DNA from 2 places in the Duganella dendranthematis genome. Region 1 is predicted to be linked to the other one. Evidence: predicted binding sites of a transcription regulator. Region 1 holds the regulator's gene; the other holds the start of a gene.
What was found. The regulator NrdR, encoded in region 1, represses ribonucleotide reductase genes. The targets are predictions, from matches to a motif close to CACNANATNTNGTG.
Positions count from the first base shown of each region.

Region 2: the regulator NrdR is predicted to act here: its motif matches at 3,000-3,013, upstream of HH213_RS06760 (ribonucleoside-diphosphate reductase subunit alpha).

Region 1 covers NZ_CP051684.1:4,440,639-4,448,199, reverse strand. Annotated here, with positions in the region: gene HH213_RS20350 (pilus assembly protein) at 1-1,761, opposite strand, end outside; gene HH213_RS20345 (pilus assembly PilX family protein) at 1,863-2,447, opposite strand; gene HH213_RS20340 (PilW family protein) at 2,451-3,326, opposite strand; gene pilV (type IV pilus modification protein PilV) at 3,323-3,871, opposite strand; gene nrdR (transcriptional regulator NrdR) at 3,979-4,440, opposite strand; gene glyA (serine hydroxymethyltransferase) at 4,494-5,741, opposite strand; ZMP/ZTP riboswitch at 5,836-5,972, opposite strand; gene HH213_RS20320 (SDR family NAD(P)-dependent oxidoreductase) at 6,103-6,846, shown strand; gene ybgC (tol-pal system-associated acyl-CoA thioesterase) at 7,122-7,544, shown strand; gene tolQ (protein TolQ) at 7,551-7,561, shown strand, end outside.
Region 2 covers NZ_CP051684.1:1,452,680-1,460,240, reverse strand. Annotated here, with positions in the region: gene HH213_RS06775 (sensor histidine kinase) at 1-870, shown strand, start outside; gene HH213_RS06770 (sigma-54-dependent transcriptional regulator) at 870-2,315, shown strand; gene ampD (1,6-anhydro-N-acetylmuramyl-L-alanine amidase AmpD) at 2,312-2,908, shown strand; gene HH213_RS06760 (ribonucleoside-diphosphate reductase subunit alpha) at 3,131-6,067, shown strand; gene HH213_RS06755 (ribonucleotide-diphosphate reductase subunit beta) at 6,132-7,241, shown strand; gene HH213_RS06750 (FAD-dependent oxidoreductase) at 7,349-7,561, opposite strand, start outside.

The DNA.
Region 1 (7,561 bases):
CAGGCCGACAATCGCATCGTTGTTTGGCAAGATGGCGGTGAAGCGGCCGTCATCCGGCAGTCCGGTCACTGCGCTCAGCGCGTAGCTGCGGCTGCGCGTGGCCGCGCACATATCAGCGCCGGGCAACACAGTGTTGAACAGCACCGCGCCGTCGGTTAGCACGCCGGCATTGATACTGCGCTCGTTGGTCTGCACAAAGTCGACGTACCAGCCCTTGCTCTGCGCATCCATGAGGGCGCCGCTGATGCTGAGCAATGCGCCGCTCCCGTCGAGGAAACGCGGCGTCAGTTGCTTGCGGCCAGTAATCACTTCCTGCGGCGTCTGCAGGCTGTCGATGATGCCGTAGTACGATTGCGTGACAGGCGACGCGCTGCGGTCGGCTTTTTCTATCAGCCTCCCGGTGCCGAACAGGATGACATAGCCGCGCACCTTGGCGTAGGCCAGCAAAGGCTGCTCAGTGATCGGTTGGCGCTGGCCCTGCGCGTCACGCGCCACGAACAGCGGTTTCCCGATGGCGTCGGGCCACGGTGCCTTGCCGCTGAAATCGAAACGCCACAGGTTGCCCTGCTGATCACCGGCGTAGGCGTACAACAAGGCGCCCTCGCTGTCTTTCAGCAGCACCGGCGCGCTGAGTGCGCTGGCGAGCGTGGTAACGCGGTAGTAGTTGGTGTTGAGCTTCCAGCCCTGGTCGCGGGGTTTGTCGAGGGCCAGCAGAAACAGCGCGCCGTCGCCATCGTTGTTGATGCCGCTGGCGACGATGGCGAAGTAACGCAACCCGCCGGCTTGCACGCGCACTTGTGCGATCTGCGGCATGGTGATGACGTTGCCCATTAAGACATCGTCGCGGTCGGTAAATTCCCACAGCGCGCCGAGGCCGGCGGCGAAGTGTGTTGGGTCCGTGACGTCCAGCGCGAATACGCCGTGAGCGCCGCCGCCCATGGCGGAGATGAGTATGGTTTTTTGTTTGCCGTTGATGCTGACTTGGCCGGTACTTGCCGGGCCGTCAACGTAAGCGCGGTGGACGTAGGTGGGTTTGGTCAGGTGGTGCAGTTGGGCGACCAGCACGTCCGGCACATAGGCGAAGAGTTCGATGCCGGTGATGGCGTCGAAAGCGTGCAGCATGCCGTCGTTGGCGCCGAGGTAGACCGCTTCGCGGTGGTCGATGGCGCCGACGTAGACGGCTGTGCTATGGACTGCGTCGCCGAGAATGCTGGTGCGTTGGCGGAATGGTTTGCCTTCCAGTGTGCGGTCGCCGCGCAGGTAATTGAGGCGTTGTTCGCCGGCGTTGTCGGACTGATTGAGCGCGGCTTGCTGTTCGGCCGAGAGCGTCTGCCAGGTGAAGGGCGTCATGGTCAGCACGCCGTTGGGCTGAATGATGGCGGTGTAGATGTTGCGCTGTTCCGGCGTCGGCGTTGGCGGCTGCCCGGTGCTGCCGGTGAGAATGGCGCCAGCGTCCCAAGCCAGCACAGATTCCCCACCGCTGCCCGCCGCACCAGCCGGCAAGATGTAACGCGAGAAATGGCCGCTCCAGTCGCCAATGTCCATCGTGGACTGATACAGGTCGCCAGCGCTGGGCGGCGACGGTGGCGAGGCCGACACAGACGCCGCAGCCGGCCGCAGCAACATCGGCCCGTTTGCCGTCCCGCCCACCACCTTGCCTGGCTTGCACGCCGCCGCCAGCGGCTGGCTGTCGATATCCACCGCCGGCGCGGCGTGCGCTGGCGCGCCGACGCACTTCGCCAAGACGAGCAACAAAACCATCCAGCACCGTCGCCAGGGCGTCGCTCGTGACAACTGTCGACCGTGTGATCCTCTTGGACCTCGCTGGCCTTGCCCGCCTTGCCCCATCCGCATCAATTTGCTCATGGCTTCTCCTCTGGCTTGCTGAATACGCTTTGCAAAACCACATCCGTCCCCGGCTTGGCGCCGAAGCCAATGGCGGTGACGCGGTAGCAGTACTGCGGCCTGGCACTCGCCGACGCGTCATCACCCGGCTGATGGCACTCCATCCGCTCAATCAGATAGCGCGGCTTCTTGAACGGCAGAAAGCCTTCACCAGTCGGCAGGGCCGCTGCCGTGTACGCACCATGCGTCACCGTGCATGCACCATCGTCCGCGACGCCGGACAGATCCACCACCTGCCAAACCGCCTTCTCCCCAGCCGCCGCCCGCAACCGCAAGCCGACGCCACCCGCCCCGCACGTCGCGCCAAACGCATCCTCGCCCTCAAACGCCGCCCGCCGCGAAGGATCGTTGCTAGCCCGAATATCCCGCTCCGCATCTGCCAAGGCATCCTCCGCCGTCAGAAACGCCACATCCCGATCGCGCTCGGCGCGCGCCGCCTTCTCACCCTGCAAACACAACTGCGCCGCCGACACGCCTAACAGCAGCACCATGATCAGCAGCACCAGGCTGACCAGCAACACAATCCCCCGTTGCTTGCGCATGATTCAGCCATCCCGATTTCGCAACGCCACCGTGGTGCTGAAAATGCGACGAGGCCGCAAGCGCTGCGCCTGCGGCAAATCCCCTTCCATTACCCGCGCACCGATATCGTCTGGATGCGCATCGGCATACGCCGAGCCAAACAGATCAAAGGTCGCGCTCACCGTATCGAGTCGCGTGTTGCCCTCGCCGTGTAGCAGCAAGGCGAGCTTGATGGTGCACACGCGTTTCCAACCCGAAGCTGCAGTCACGGCGGTCGCATTGAGGTAGAGATTGGGTACGCCGTCCATCGGCGCATCGGTATCGACGCCATACAGCACCTGGAACGAATCAACGCCGCGCACCACCGCATCCGCGCCCCAACCGGACGCGCTGCGGTATTTGCAGCGCAACTCAGGCTCGCCGTCGGCATCCACGCCCACATAGAAAATGCTCCAGCCGCGCGTATCGCCGGCCACGCCAAAGCCGCCGCAGTTGACGCTGGAACCGTCGCCACTCGCGCCATCGCCGGAGCCGCTGAAGCGCAACGCCAGCACGTCGCTGCCCGCGACTACCGATGGAAGCGGCGCGCCGATGCCCTCGCTGTTGCGGGTAATGGTGGCGGCGTCCAGGCCGTCCACGGAGGCGGACATTGCAGGATCAAGTTCCGGCGGCGCACCATCGCGATCCCAGTTGACGTAAGCGCCCTGCCGTATCGCCTGCGCCATCACCTGCAAGGCGTAACGGCCGCCATCGTTGAGCCACATGGTGTCGCTGTGGTTGCGATAATTGCTGCCGGCCGCCACCAGCAGACCGCTCGCCAGCAGGGTCACCAGCAAGCCCAGCGCAACCGCGATCAGGAATTCGACCATGCCCCAGCCGCCACAGGATGTCGTCTTCATGGTGACGCTCCCACCACCAGCGCAACGCTGGGCACGTATTCCCCGGCGGCTGTCTTGTCCTGCGTGCCATCCGGTCGCTTGCCACGCCAGCCGACCTTGACCACGGTGGGCGCTGCAACGCCGCCGCTACATGACCAGTGCAGCTTGCCGCCGCTCCACAAGCCGGCATCGCGGCAGACAACGACGCGGCCGGCGGGCAAGTGCGATCGCATTTGCGACTTGGCTTCGTACAGGTCGGCTAGCGCCAACTGCTGCGCCGAGCAAGCTCCGGCGCCAGCACCGGCGTAACAAAGCGCAGCTGGCGCACCAGGCGCTGGCTCTACAAAAGCATCGTAATCAAAGGTGAGATAGGTATCGTGCTGCGCGGGATTGGCGCGCATGCGTTCGGCCAGCGCGGTGGCCATCTGGGTCGCCTGCGACAGCAGCACCGACTGCTGCCGCGCCCGCAACGCAGCCAGCTGCAACGCCACGCCGCCGAGAATGCCCAAGGCAAGCACCAGCATGGCGATCAGGATTTCCAGCAGCGTAAAGCCACGGGCGCGCACGGCACACCTCCGCAAGTCGCAAAGACTATGTCAGAAGGTAGCAGCGCGAATTGATGAGAATATGAGGTGTATCAAACGTGCGCCAGCGGTGGCACGCAACCGCCGGGCTATTTACGCGCAGGCTTGCCGACTTCGGCAATGGCGTTCTGGAATTCGGCCAGATCTTCAAAGTTTTTATACACGGAGGCAAAGCGGATGTACGCCACGTTATCGAGACGCTGCAACTCCTGCATCACCAGCTCGCCGATGTAGCCGGTTTCCACTTCGCGCTGGCCGCTGGTCAGCAGCTTTTCTTCGATTGAAGCAATTGCAGCATCTACCGCCGGCGCCGCCACGGGACGCTTGCGTAAGGCCAACTCCAGGCTGCCGCGCAACTTGGCTGCTGCGTACTCGGTACGGCTGCCGTTCTTCTTGACCACATACGGCATCACCAGTTCGATACGCTCATACGTGGTAAATCGTTTATCACATTTGCCGCAGCGCCGCCGCCGGCGAATAGAATCCCCCTCCTCCGATACGCGGGTATCGAGGACTTGGGTATCTTCATGCTGGCAGAACGGACATTTCATAGTGGCGCTTTGGTCAAGTGACGCCGGCGCTGGCCGGCGTCACGGTACTGCAATTACTTGGCGTAGACAGGGAACTTGTCAGCCAGAACCTTCACCGCCGCTTTAACGCGCTCGATGGTGGCCGCGTCGTGCGGGTTATCCAGCACGTCTGCGATCAGGTTGCCGACTTGTTCCGCTTCCGCTTCCTTGAAGCCGCGGGTGGTCATCGCTGGCGAACCCAGACGTACGCCCGAAGTCACGAATGGCTTCTGCGGATCGTTAGGAATGCCGTTCTTGTTGGTGGTGATGTGGGCCGAACCCAGGATCGCTTCCGCTTCCTTGCCGGTCAGGTTTTTCGGACGCAGGTCCACCAGCATCACGTGCGACTCGGTGCCGCCCGACACAATGCGCAGGCCGCGCTTGATCAGGGTCTTGGCCAGCACGTCGGCGTTTTTCACCACTTGCTGCTGGTACTCTTTGAACGCAGGCTGCAGCGCTTCCTGGAACGCCACCGCTTTACCGGCGATCACGTGCATCAGCGGGCCGCCCTGGATGCCAGGGAAGATGGCCGAGTTGATGGCTTTCTCGTGTTCAGCCTTCATCAGGATGATGCCGCCGCGTGGGCCGCGCAGCGATTTGTGCGTGGTCGAGGTGACGAAGTCGGCGTGTGGCACCGGGTTAGGATACAGACCAGCAGCGATCAGGCCGGCGTAGTGCGCCATGTCGACCATGAAGTATGCGCCAACGGCTTTGGCAACGGCGGCGAAGCGCTCGAAGTCGATCTTTTTCGAGAACGCCGAGGCGCCGGCGATGATCAGCTTAGGCTTGTGCTCCTTGGCCAGCGCTTCCATCGCGTCGTAGTCGATGTCTTCGGCGGCGGTCAGGCCGTAGGAGACGACGTTGAACCATTTGCCGGACATATTGAGCGGCATGCCGTGGGTCAGGTGACCGCCTTCGGCCAGCGACATACCCATGATGGTGTCGCCCGGCTTCAGCACGGCGAAGAACACGCCCTGGTTGGCTTGCGAACCCGAGTTAGGCTGGACGTTGGCCGCTTCCGCGCCAAACAGTTTCTTCACGCGGTCAATGGCCAGTTGCTCGACCACGTCGACGTACTCACAGCCACCGTAGTAGCGCTTGCCCGGATAGCCTTCGGCGTATTTATTGGTCAGTTGCGAACCTTGCGCTTCCATCACGGCTGGCGAGGTGTAATTTTCTGAAGCGATCAGTTCAATGTGATCGTGCTGACGGGTGTTTTCGTTTTGAATTGCGCCGAACAACTCTGGGTCTACGCTGGCGAGGGTATGATCTTTTGCGAACATGAAAAAACTCCAATCGAATGAGTAACTTGTTACTGGCAGTTGGATCGAAAGAGAGAAGCCATAGCGGACCGGCAGCCTCTTCGTGCTTTCCATCGAGGGCTGCCCAGGCGAACGGCTGTTGAAATCTCACGTTTCCCGGTGGATGCCCACCTTTCGCCGATTGACCAAAACGCACCATTATGAGGCGGTTTTGAGGATCATTCCAGCTTTTCGCCAGTTACGTGAGACGTAATGGAACCCAAATTGTATTTGATGCGCCAGATTTGAGCAAGAATATGTATTGCATTAAAGGCAATTCAGCGGTAGGCCGCATTTGCGGCTACAATTTTGTCCACCTCTTCACTCACCCCAAGGACAGATCATGATCGTCTTCATCACCGGCGCCACCGCCGGCTTCGGCGCCGCCATGGCGCGCATCTTCGCCAGCAACGGTCACAAGGTTCTGATCAGCGGCCGCCGCGAAGACCGCCTGCAGGCGCTGTCGGCCGAGCTGGGCGACGCCGTCCGACCGATCGTGCTGGACGTGACCGACAAGGCCTCGATCCAGGCCGCGCTCGACGGCCTGCCGGCCGAGTGGCGCGACATCGACGTGCTGGTCAACAATGCCGGCCTGGCGCTGGGTGTGACGCCGGCGCAGACTTCGTCGCTGGAAGACTGGGACACCATGATCGCCACCAACGTCAGCGGCCTGGTCGCCATGACCCGCGCCATTCTGCCCGGCATGGTCGCGCGTAACAGCGGCACCATCATCAACATCGGCTCGATCGCCGGCTCGACACCCTACCCTGGCGGTAACGTATATGGCGCCACCAAGGCGTTTGTCAACCAGTTCACGCAAAACCTGCGCGCCGACCTGGCCGGTACCAACGTGCGCACCACCAACCTGGCGCCGGGCCTGTGCGGCGGCACCGAGTTCTCCAACGTGCGCCTGAAGGATGACGCGGCGGCCGCCAAGGTCTACGAAGGCACCACCCCGCTGAATGCCGAAGACATCGCCAACACGGCGTACTGGATTGCCACCCTCCCTCCGCATGTCAACATCAACCGGATTGACATGATGCCAACTTGCCAGGGCTACGGCCCGCTGAACGTCAAGCGCAGCTAACCCGCACGACGACTCCGGGGTCTGACCCCGTACGGGGTCAGACCCCGCCCCAACTCGCCGTGCGGGGTAGCATGCACCGCACGGCCCTTTGCTTAAGAGAGGCTTAGTCAGCGCTTCCATTATGAAATAATTGGTAAAGGGTTGTTACAATACTTGGCAAGTTGCAAGTAAATCGCTTTACTGTCGTCCAGGCACCGTTGCGCGCCAGTTGATAAAGTTCAACCAAAACAACAATATCGCGTAAAATGTTGCTCACTAATAAAAGTCCAAACAACATGCCAGCAGATTTCATCTGGAACGTCCGGGTCTATTACGAAGACACCGACGCCGGCGGTATCGTCTATTACGCAAACTACCTCAAGTTCTTCGAGCGCGCCCGCACCGAGTGGCTGCGCGCCCTCGATGTGAACCAGCACACACTGCTGGCGGAACACGATACCTTGTTCGTCGTCAAAAGCGTCAGCGCGGAGTATCATGCGCCTGCAAAGCTGGATGATGAACTAAAATTAACAGTTAGCATCGAAAAACTCGGCCGCGCCTCCATCGTCTTCCTGCAGGAAGCCTGGTGCGGCCAACAGTTGCTGAACACGGCGCGGGTCAAGGTGGGCTGCGTCGATTCCGCCCTGCGTCCGCGCGCCGTTCCGGCGGCCGTTGCCGACAAAATGCGCCAAACCAGTATCACCACCCAAACCGACTGATAAACAATGAACGTCAC
Region 2 (7,561 bases), 3.0 Mb from region 1:
GCCGCGCTGGAAGGTCTGACCGCCGCCTGGAGCGCGCGCCGCGACCTGGCCGCGCATCTGAAAGTGCGCTTCGCCGCCGCCGACACAGACGGTCTGGGGGCCGAACGCAGCGTGATCTTTTTGCAGGACGTGACCGGCATCGAGAACCAGGCGCAGCAGCTCAAGCTGGCGTCGATGGGGCGGCTGACCGCCAGCATCGCGCACGAGGTGCGCAATCCGCTGTCGGCGATCGGCCACGCGACCTCGCTGCTGGGCGAGGACTTGAGCGACCCGGTACATCAGCGCCTGCTGAAGATCGTCGGCGACAATGTGGCGCGCGTCAACCGCATGGTGGAGGACATCCTGCAACTGTCGCGCAAGGTGCAGCCGCACAGTGAGCCGCTGGCGCTGGATGGCTTTCTGGCCGAGCTGCGGAGCGAATTCATCGAGACCCACAACCTGGCGCCGGACATCCTCGGCCTGACGGCGGCGGCGGACACGCAGGTACGCTTCGATGCGCTGCACCTGCGCGAGGTGGTGCTCAACCTGCTCAACAATGCGGTGCGCTACGCCAGCGGCGGTCCGGCGTCGATCCGTTTGAACGTGGTGCGCGACAGCGCGCAGCGGCTGGAACTGCATGTGCAGGACGACGGCCCCGGCATTTCGCCGGAAGTGCGCGCGCACTTGTTCGAGCCGTTTTACACCACCTCCAGCAAGGGCACCGGACTGGGGCTGTATCTGGCGCGGGAATTGTGCTTGAATAACGAGGCGCGGCTGGACTATGAGTATCGTTTCGATAACAACACCGGCGCCGATGGCAGCCCGTCGTTGAGCGGGCGGTTTGTAATCACCTTCGCCTGGCCTGGGCAGAAGCAAGGAAAGGCTGTCTGATGAGTGCTCATACGCCACGTTCGCCGCGTGTTCTGGTTGTCGATGACGAGGCCGATCTGCGCGAATTGCTGGAACTGACCTTGCTGAAAATGGGGCTGGACGTCGACAGCGCCGCCACCCTGGGCGAAGCGCGCGCGCTGCTGGCCGGCACAGAATACCAGCTGGTGCTGACCGATATGCGCTTGCCGGACGGCCTCGGGCTGGAGCTGGTGCGCGAGATCGCCGCGGCCTGCAAGAACACGCCGGTGGCGGTGGTGACGGCGTTCGGCAGCGCCGACAACGCGGTGGTGGCGCTGAAAGCCGGCGCCTTCGATTACATCTCCAAGCCGGTGGCGCTGGACCAGTTGCGGCTGATGGTGCAGTCGGCGCTGCGGCTGAACGCCGAACCGGCGGCAGGGCAGGCGCCGGCCGCAGCGCCGACCGCCAGCCGTTTGCGCGGCGAGTCGGCGGTGATCCAGGCGCTGCGCGCGCAGATCGCCCGGCTGGCGCGCTCGATGGCGCCGATCGCCATCAACGGCGAATCCGGCAGCGGCAAGGAACTGGCGGCGCGCGAAATCCACGCGCAAAGTTCGCGGGCGGCGCAGCCGTTCATCGCCGTCAACTGCGGCGCGATTCCGGAAGCGCTGATGGAGGCCGAGTTTTTCGGCTACCGCAAAGGTGCTTTCACCGGCGCGGCCGACGAGCGCGAAGGCTTCTTCCAGGCCGCCAACGGCGGCACCTTGATGCTGGACGAAGTGGCCGACTTGCCGCTGGCGATGCAGGTCAAGCTGCTGCGCGCCATCCAGGAGCGGCGCGTGCGCAAGATCGGCGCCACCGCCGAGGAGCCGGTCGATGTGCGTATTATTAGTGCGACCCACAAAAACCTGGCGCAGTGCGTGGAGCAGGGCAGCTTCCGCCAGGATCTGTTTTACCGTCTGAACGTGATCGAGCTGAGTCTGCCGCCGCTGCGCGAACGGCTGGACGACCTCGCCGTGCTGACCGACGCAATCCTCGCCCGGCTCGGCACGTTTGAGAATAAAGTGGTGCTGGGGCAGGGCGTGCTGGCGGCGTTGCGCGGCTATTCCTTTCCCGGCAATGTGCGCGAACTGGAAAATATCCTGGAGCGGGCGCTGGCCTTTGCCGACGATGGCGTGATCGAAGTCGGCGACCTGTCGCTGAAAGGCGCGCGCATGGCTGAGGCGGCGCTGCCGCTGCCCGTGCCGAGCGCACCCACTGCGGCCGACGTGGCCATCGCGCCCGGCGCGCCGGTCGTCACGCCGCCGTTGCCGGACGCGCTGCCGGCCAACCTGCCCGACTACCTGATCCAGGTCGAGCGCGACATCATCCTGCGGGCGCTGGCGCAGACCCAGTTTAACCGCACCCAGGCGGCGCAACTGCTGGGCATCAGCTTCCGCCAGCTGCGCTACCAAATGCAGAAGCTGAATATCCAGGAGCCGGAGGCGTGAGCGGTTTCGACGGCTGGCTGCCGCAAGCCACGCGTTACGACAGTCCCAACTTCGACGCCCGCCCGGGCCCGCTGCCGGCCGATATCACGCTGCTGGTGGTGCACAATATCTCGCTGCCGGGCGGCCAGTTCGGCGGCCCGCACGTGTCTGACCTGCTGACCGGCCGGATGGACTATAATGCTGACCCCTCGTTCGCCGACCTGCGCGGATTGAAGGTCTCCAGCCACTTTTTTATCCGCCGCGATGGCCGCGTCATGCAGTATGTTTCTGCTAACGACCGCGCCTGGCACGCGGGCCGCTCCTGTTTTCGCGGCCGCGAAAAATGCAATGACTTTTCAATCGGCGTGGAGCTGGAAGGCAGCGACTTCGTGGCCTTTGAAGCGGCGCAGTATGCGGCGCTGGCCGACCTGACGGTGGCGCTGCGGCGACACTATCCGTTGACGGATATACAAGGCCACGAACACATCGCACCGGGCCGAAAAACCGATCCCGGGCCATTATTTGATTGGGAATGTTATCAAAATCTGCTTAAGAAAGAAGCAATGTTAGTAGCTGCTAGCGCTGAACTTGGCTTGCTGATAGGGCTTCCTTAAAGTCAAGAGCAAAATTGCTGGAAACATCAAAATTTCTCACTTGCCGTGCTCCGGTGTGACCACTACAATCAGTGGATAGGTTCTGACCTGTCACTAGATCTAGTGGTTCGCAAGACACTGAATCTTAAACTAGTGGCAAGTATGCCTGGTCGGTTTAACACGGTTTTTTTACACTACACACGCGGCGCAGCACTGACTGCACGTTGTTATCGGGGAGCTTAAATGCAATCTACTCAAGACATCACCATCAACCCAGCGCTGGTACCAGCCGCCGCTGCGAGTACCGCCAGCAGCCCAGCCGTCGCTGCCAGCGCGCTTGGTGATTACCGCATCATCCGCCGTAACGGCGCGGTCGTCGCGTTTGAACCGTCGAAAATTGCAGTGGCCGTGACCAAGGCCTTCCTGGCCGTCAACGGTGGCCAGGGCGCCGCCTCGGCCCGTATCCGCGAACTGGTGGAAGAGCTGACCAGCAACGTGGTCGCCGCCCTGGTGCGCCGCCAGCCATCCGGCGGCACCTTCCACATCGAAGACGTGCAAGACCAGGTGGAACTGGCGCTGATGCGCTCGGGTGAACACGACGTCGCCCGTGCTTACGTGCTGTACCGCGCCAAGCATATGGAAGAGCGCCGCGCCGCCAAGGAAGCCCAGGGCGCCGCCGCCACCGTCAACGCACCGCAAATCAGCGTGCTGGAAAACGGCGAGCGCAAGCCGCTGGAACTGTCGCGCGTGACCGGCCTGATCAACGCTGCCTGCATCGGCCTGGAAAAACACGTGGACGCCGACGCCATCGTCGCGGAAACCCTGAAAAACCTGTACGACGGCGTGCCGGTCGAAGAGCTGCACAAATCCGCCATCCTGGCTGCCCGCGCGCTGATGGAAAAGGATCCGGCTTACTCGCAAGTGACCGCCCGCATCCTGCTGCACACCATTCGTAAAGAAGTGTTCGGCAAGGAAGTGGCGCAAGCCAACGCCGCCGCCGAGTACGTGACCTACTTCCCGCAATACATCGCCAAAGGTATCGCCGCCGAACTGCTGGACACCAAACTGGGCGAGTTCGACCTGGCGCGCCTGTCGAAAGCCCTGGTGGCCGACCGCGACCTGCAATTCGGCTACATCGGCCTGCAGACCCTGTACGACCGCTACTTCCTGCACATCCGCGACACCCGCATCGAAATGCCGCAGGCGTTCTACATGCGCGTCGCCATGGGCCTGGCCCTGAACGAAACCGACCGCGAAGCGCGCGCTATCGAGTTCTACAACCTGCTGTCGACCTTCGACTTCATGTCGTCGACCCCGACCCTGTTCAACTCGGGCACGCTGCGTTCGCAGCTGTCGTCGTGCTACCTGACCACCGTCTCGGACGACCTGGAAGGCATCTACGACGCGATTAAAGAAAACGCGCTGCTGGCGAAATTCGCCGGCGGTCTGGGCAACGACTGGACGCCAGTGCGCGCGCTGGGCGCCCACATCAAGGGCACCAACGGCAAATCGCAAGGCGTGGTGCCGTTCCTGAAAGTGGTCAACGACACCGCCGTGGCGGTCAACCAGGGCGGCAAGCGCAAGGGCGCCGTGTGCGCCTACCTGGAAACCTGGCACATGGACATCGAAGAGTTCCTGGACCTGCGTAAAAACACCGGCGACGACCGCCGCCGCACCCACGACATGAACACCGCCAACTGGATTCCAGACATGTTCATGAAGCGCGTGATGGAAAAAGGCGAGTGGACCCTGTTCTCGCCATCCGACACCCCGGACCTGCACGACCTGGTCGGCAAGGCCTTCGAGAAAGCCTACCTGGGCTACGAAGCCAAGGCCGCCGCCGGCGAAATCCGCGTGTTCAAGAAAATCCAGGCGCTGGACCTGTGGCGCAAGATGCTGTCGATGCTGTTTGAAACCGGCCACCCATGGATCACCTTCAAGGACCCATGCAACATCCGTTCGCCGCAGTCGCACGTGGGCATGGTCCACAGCTCGAACCTGTGCACCGAGATCACGCTGAACACCGGTCCGGACGAAATCGCCGTCTGCAACCTGGGCTCGGTCAACCTGCCGGCGCACATGAAAGAAGGCAAGCTGGACCACGTCAAGCTGCAGAAAACCATCCGCACCGCGATGCGCATGCTCGACAACGTCATCGATATCAACTACTACGCCGTCGAAAAAGCACGTAACGCCAATATGCGTCACCGTCCGGTCGGCCTGGGCGTGATGGGCTTCCAGGACTGCCTGCACATGATGCGCGTGCCGTTCTCGTCGATGGAATCGGTGCAGTTCGCCGACACCTCGATGGAAGCCGTCTGCTACTACGCCTACCTGGCGTCGACCGAACTGGCGGAAGAACGCGGCCACTACGCGTCGTACAAAGGTTCGCTGTGGGACCGCGGCATCCTGCCACAGGACTCGATCAAGCTGCTGGCCGAAGAGCGCGGCGGCTACCTGGAGCAGGATCTGTCGTCGGCGATGGACTGGACCCCGGTGCGCGAGCGCATCGCCAAGTTCGGCATGCGTAACTCGAACTGCGTGGCGATCGCGCCGACCGCAACCATTTCGAACATCATCGGCGTGTCGGCTTGCATCGAACCGACCTTCCAGAACCTGTACGTGAAGTCCAACCTGTCGGGCGAGTTCACCGAAATCAACGCTTACCTGGTGCGTGACCTGAAGGCGCGTGACCTGTGGGACGAAGTGATGATCGCCGACCTGAAATACTTCGACGGCTCGCTGGCCAAGATCGACCGCATCCCGAACGACCTGCGCGACATCTACGCCACCGCCTTCGAAGTGTCGCCAAGCTGGCTGGTGGAAGCTGCTTCCCGTCGTCAGAAGTGGATTGATCAGGCCCAATCGCTGAACATCTACATGGCTGGCGCTTCGGGCAAGAAACTGGACGAGACCTACAAGCTGGCCTGGCTGCGTGGCCTGAAAACCACCTACTACCTGCGCACCACCTCGGCCACCCACACCGAGAAGTCGACCTCCAAGACCGGCGCGCTGAACGCGGTGGCAGTGGATGGCGGCATGTCGGCCAGCGCCAAAGCTGCCGCGCCGGCGCCAGTCGCTCCGGTTGCAGCCGCCGCCGTGACGGCCGAAGCCGATGGCGAAGCCTGCTACCTGCGTCCAGGCGACGACGGTTTCGAGGAATGCGAAGCCTGCCAATAAGTTAGAGTGCGCCGCCCGCTGATGCGTGGCGGCGCTGAACCACATATATATAGAGGAATCAAATATGTCGCTGTCCTGGGACGAAGAGGCCGCACCGGCCAAACAAGCCATCAATCAAGCCGCGCTGGAAAGCGAAGGCACGGCTGAGCAAGTCGCGCTGCGCGTCAACGCCGACGACAAGCGCATCATCAACGGCAAAACCGACGTTAATCAGCTGGTGCCGTTCAAGTACAAATGGGCCTGGGACAAATACCTGGCCGGCTGCGCCAACCACTGGATGCCGCAGGAAGTCAACATGCAGCGCGACATCGAGCTGTGGAAGAACCCGAACGGCCTGACCGACGACGAGCGTCGCCTGGTCAAGCGCAACCTGGGCTTCTTCGTCACCGCCGACTCGCTGGCCGCCAACAACATCGTGCTGGGCACCTATCGCCACATCACCGCGCCGGAGTGCCGTCAGTACCTGCTGCGCCAGGCGTTCGAGGAAGCGATCCACACCCACGCCTACCAGTACATCGTCGAATCGCTGGGCCTGGACGAGCAGGAGATCTTCAACGCCTACAACGAAGTCAAATCGATCCGTGACAAGGACGAGTTCCTGATCCCGTTCATCGATACGCTGACCGACCCGGCCTTCACCACCGGCACTGTGGAAAACGACCAGAAGCTGCTGAAATCGCTGATCGTGTTCGCCTGCCTGATGGAAGGCCTGTTCTTCTACGTCGGCTTCACCCAGATTCTGGCGCTGGGTCGCCAGAACAAGATGATGGGCGCCGCCGAGCAGTACCAGTACATCCTGCGCGACGAATCGATGCACTGCAACTTCGGCATCGACCTGATCAACACCATCAAGATGGAAAATCCGCTGCTGTGGACGCCTGCCTTCAAGGAAGAGATCAAGCAGCTGTTCCTGCAGGCGGTGGACCTGGAGTACGCGTACGCCGAAGACACCATGCCACGCGGCGTGCTGGGCCTGAACGCCACCATGTTCAAAGGCTACCTGCGCTTCATCGCCAACCGCCGCGCCACGCAGATCGGTCTGGAAACGCTGTTCGACCAGGAAGAAAATCCATTCCCATGGATGAGCGAGATGATCGACCTGAAGAAAGAGCGTAACTTCTTCGAGACCCGCGTCATCGAATACCAGACCGGCGGCGCGCTGAACTGGGATTAATCTCCAGCCGCACCCTCCTCAAAGCCCCGCATTGCGGGGCTTTTTCATTTAGGCAGATCACTACCGGTCTGGATTTTCCAGGCCGGGCTGAGCTGGAGCGACAGCGGCTAACGCACCAGGCGATCAATGTACTCTTTTAGCGCAGGGCTTCGTTCGTCGTGGGTGAGGGCGGCGAGGTAGCCGTCGGGGCGAAGCAGGGTAATATCGCCGGGGGCGAAACCGTATGCGGTGCGCAGATGGTTCTCGTGGTCGCGCAGTTCGGCGTGCCGGCCGACGGTGATGACGCGCAGTCCTCGACGCGGTGGGATCGCCGGTGCGCC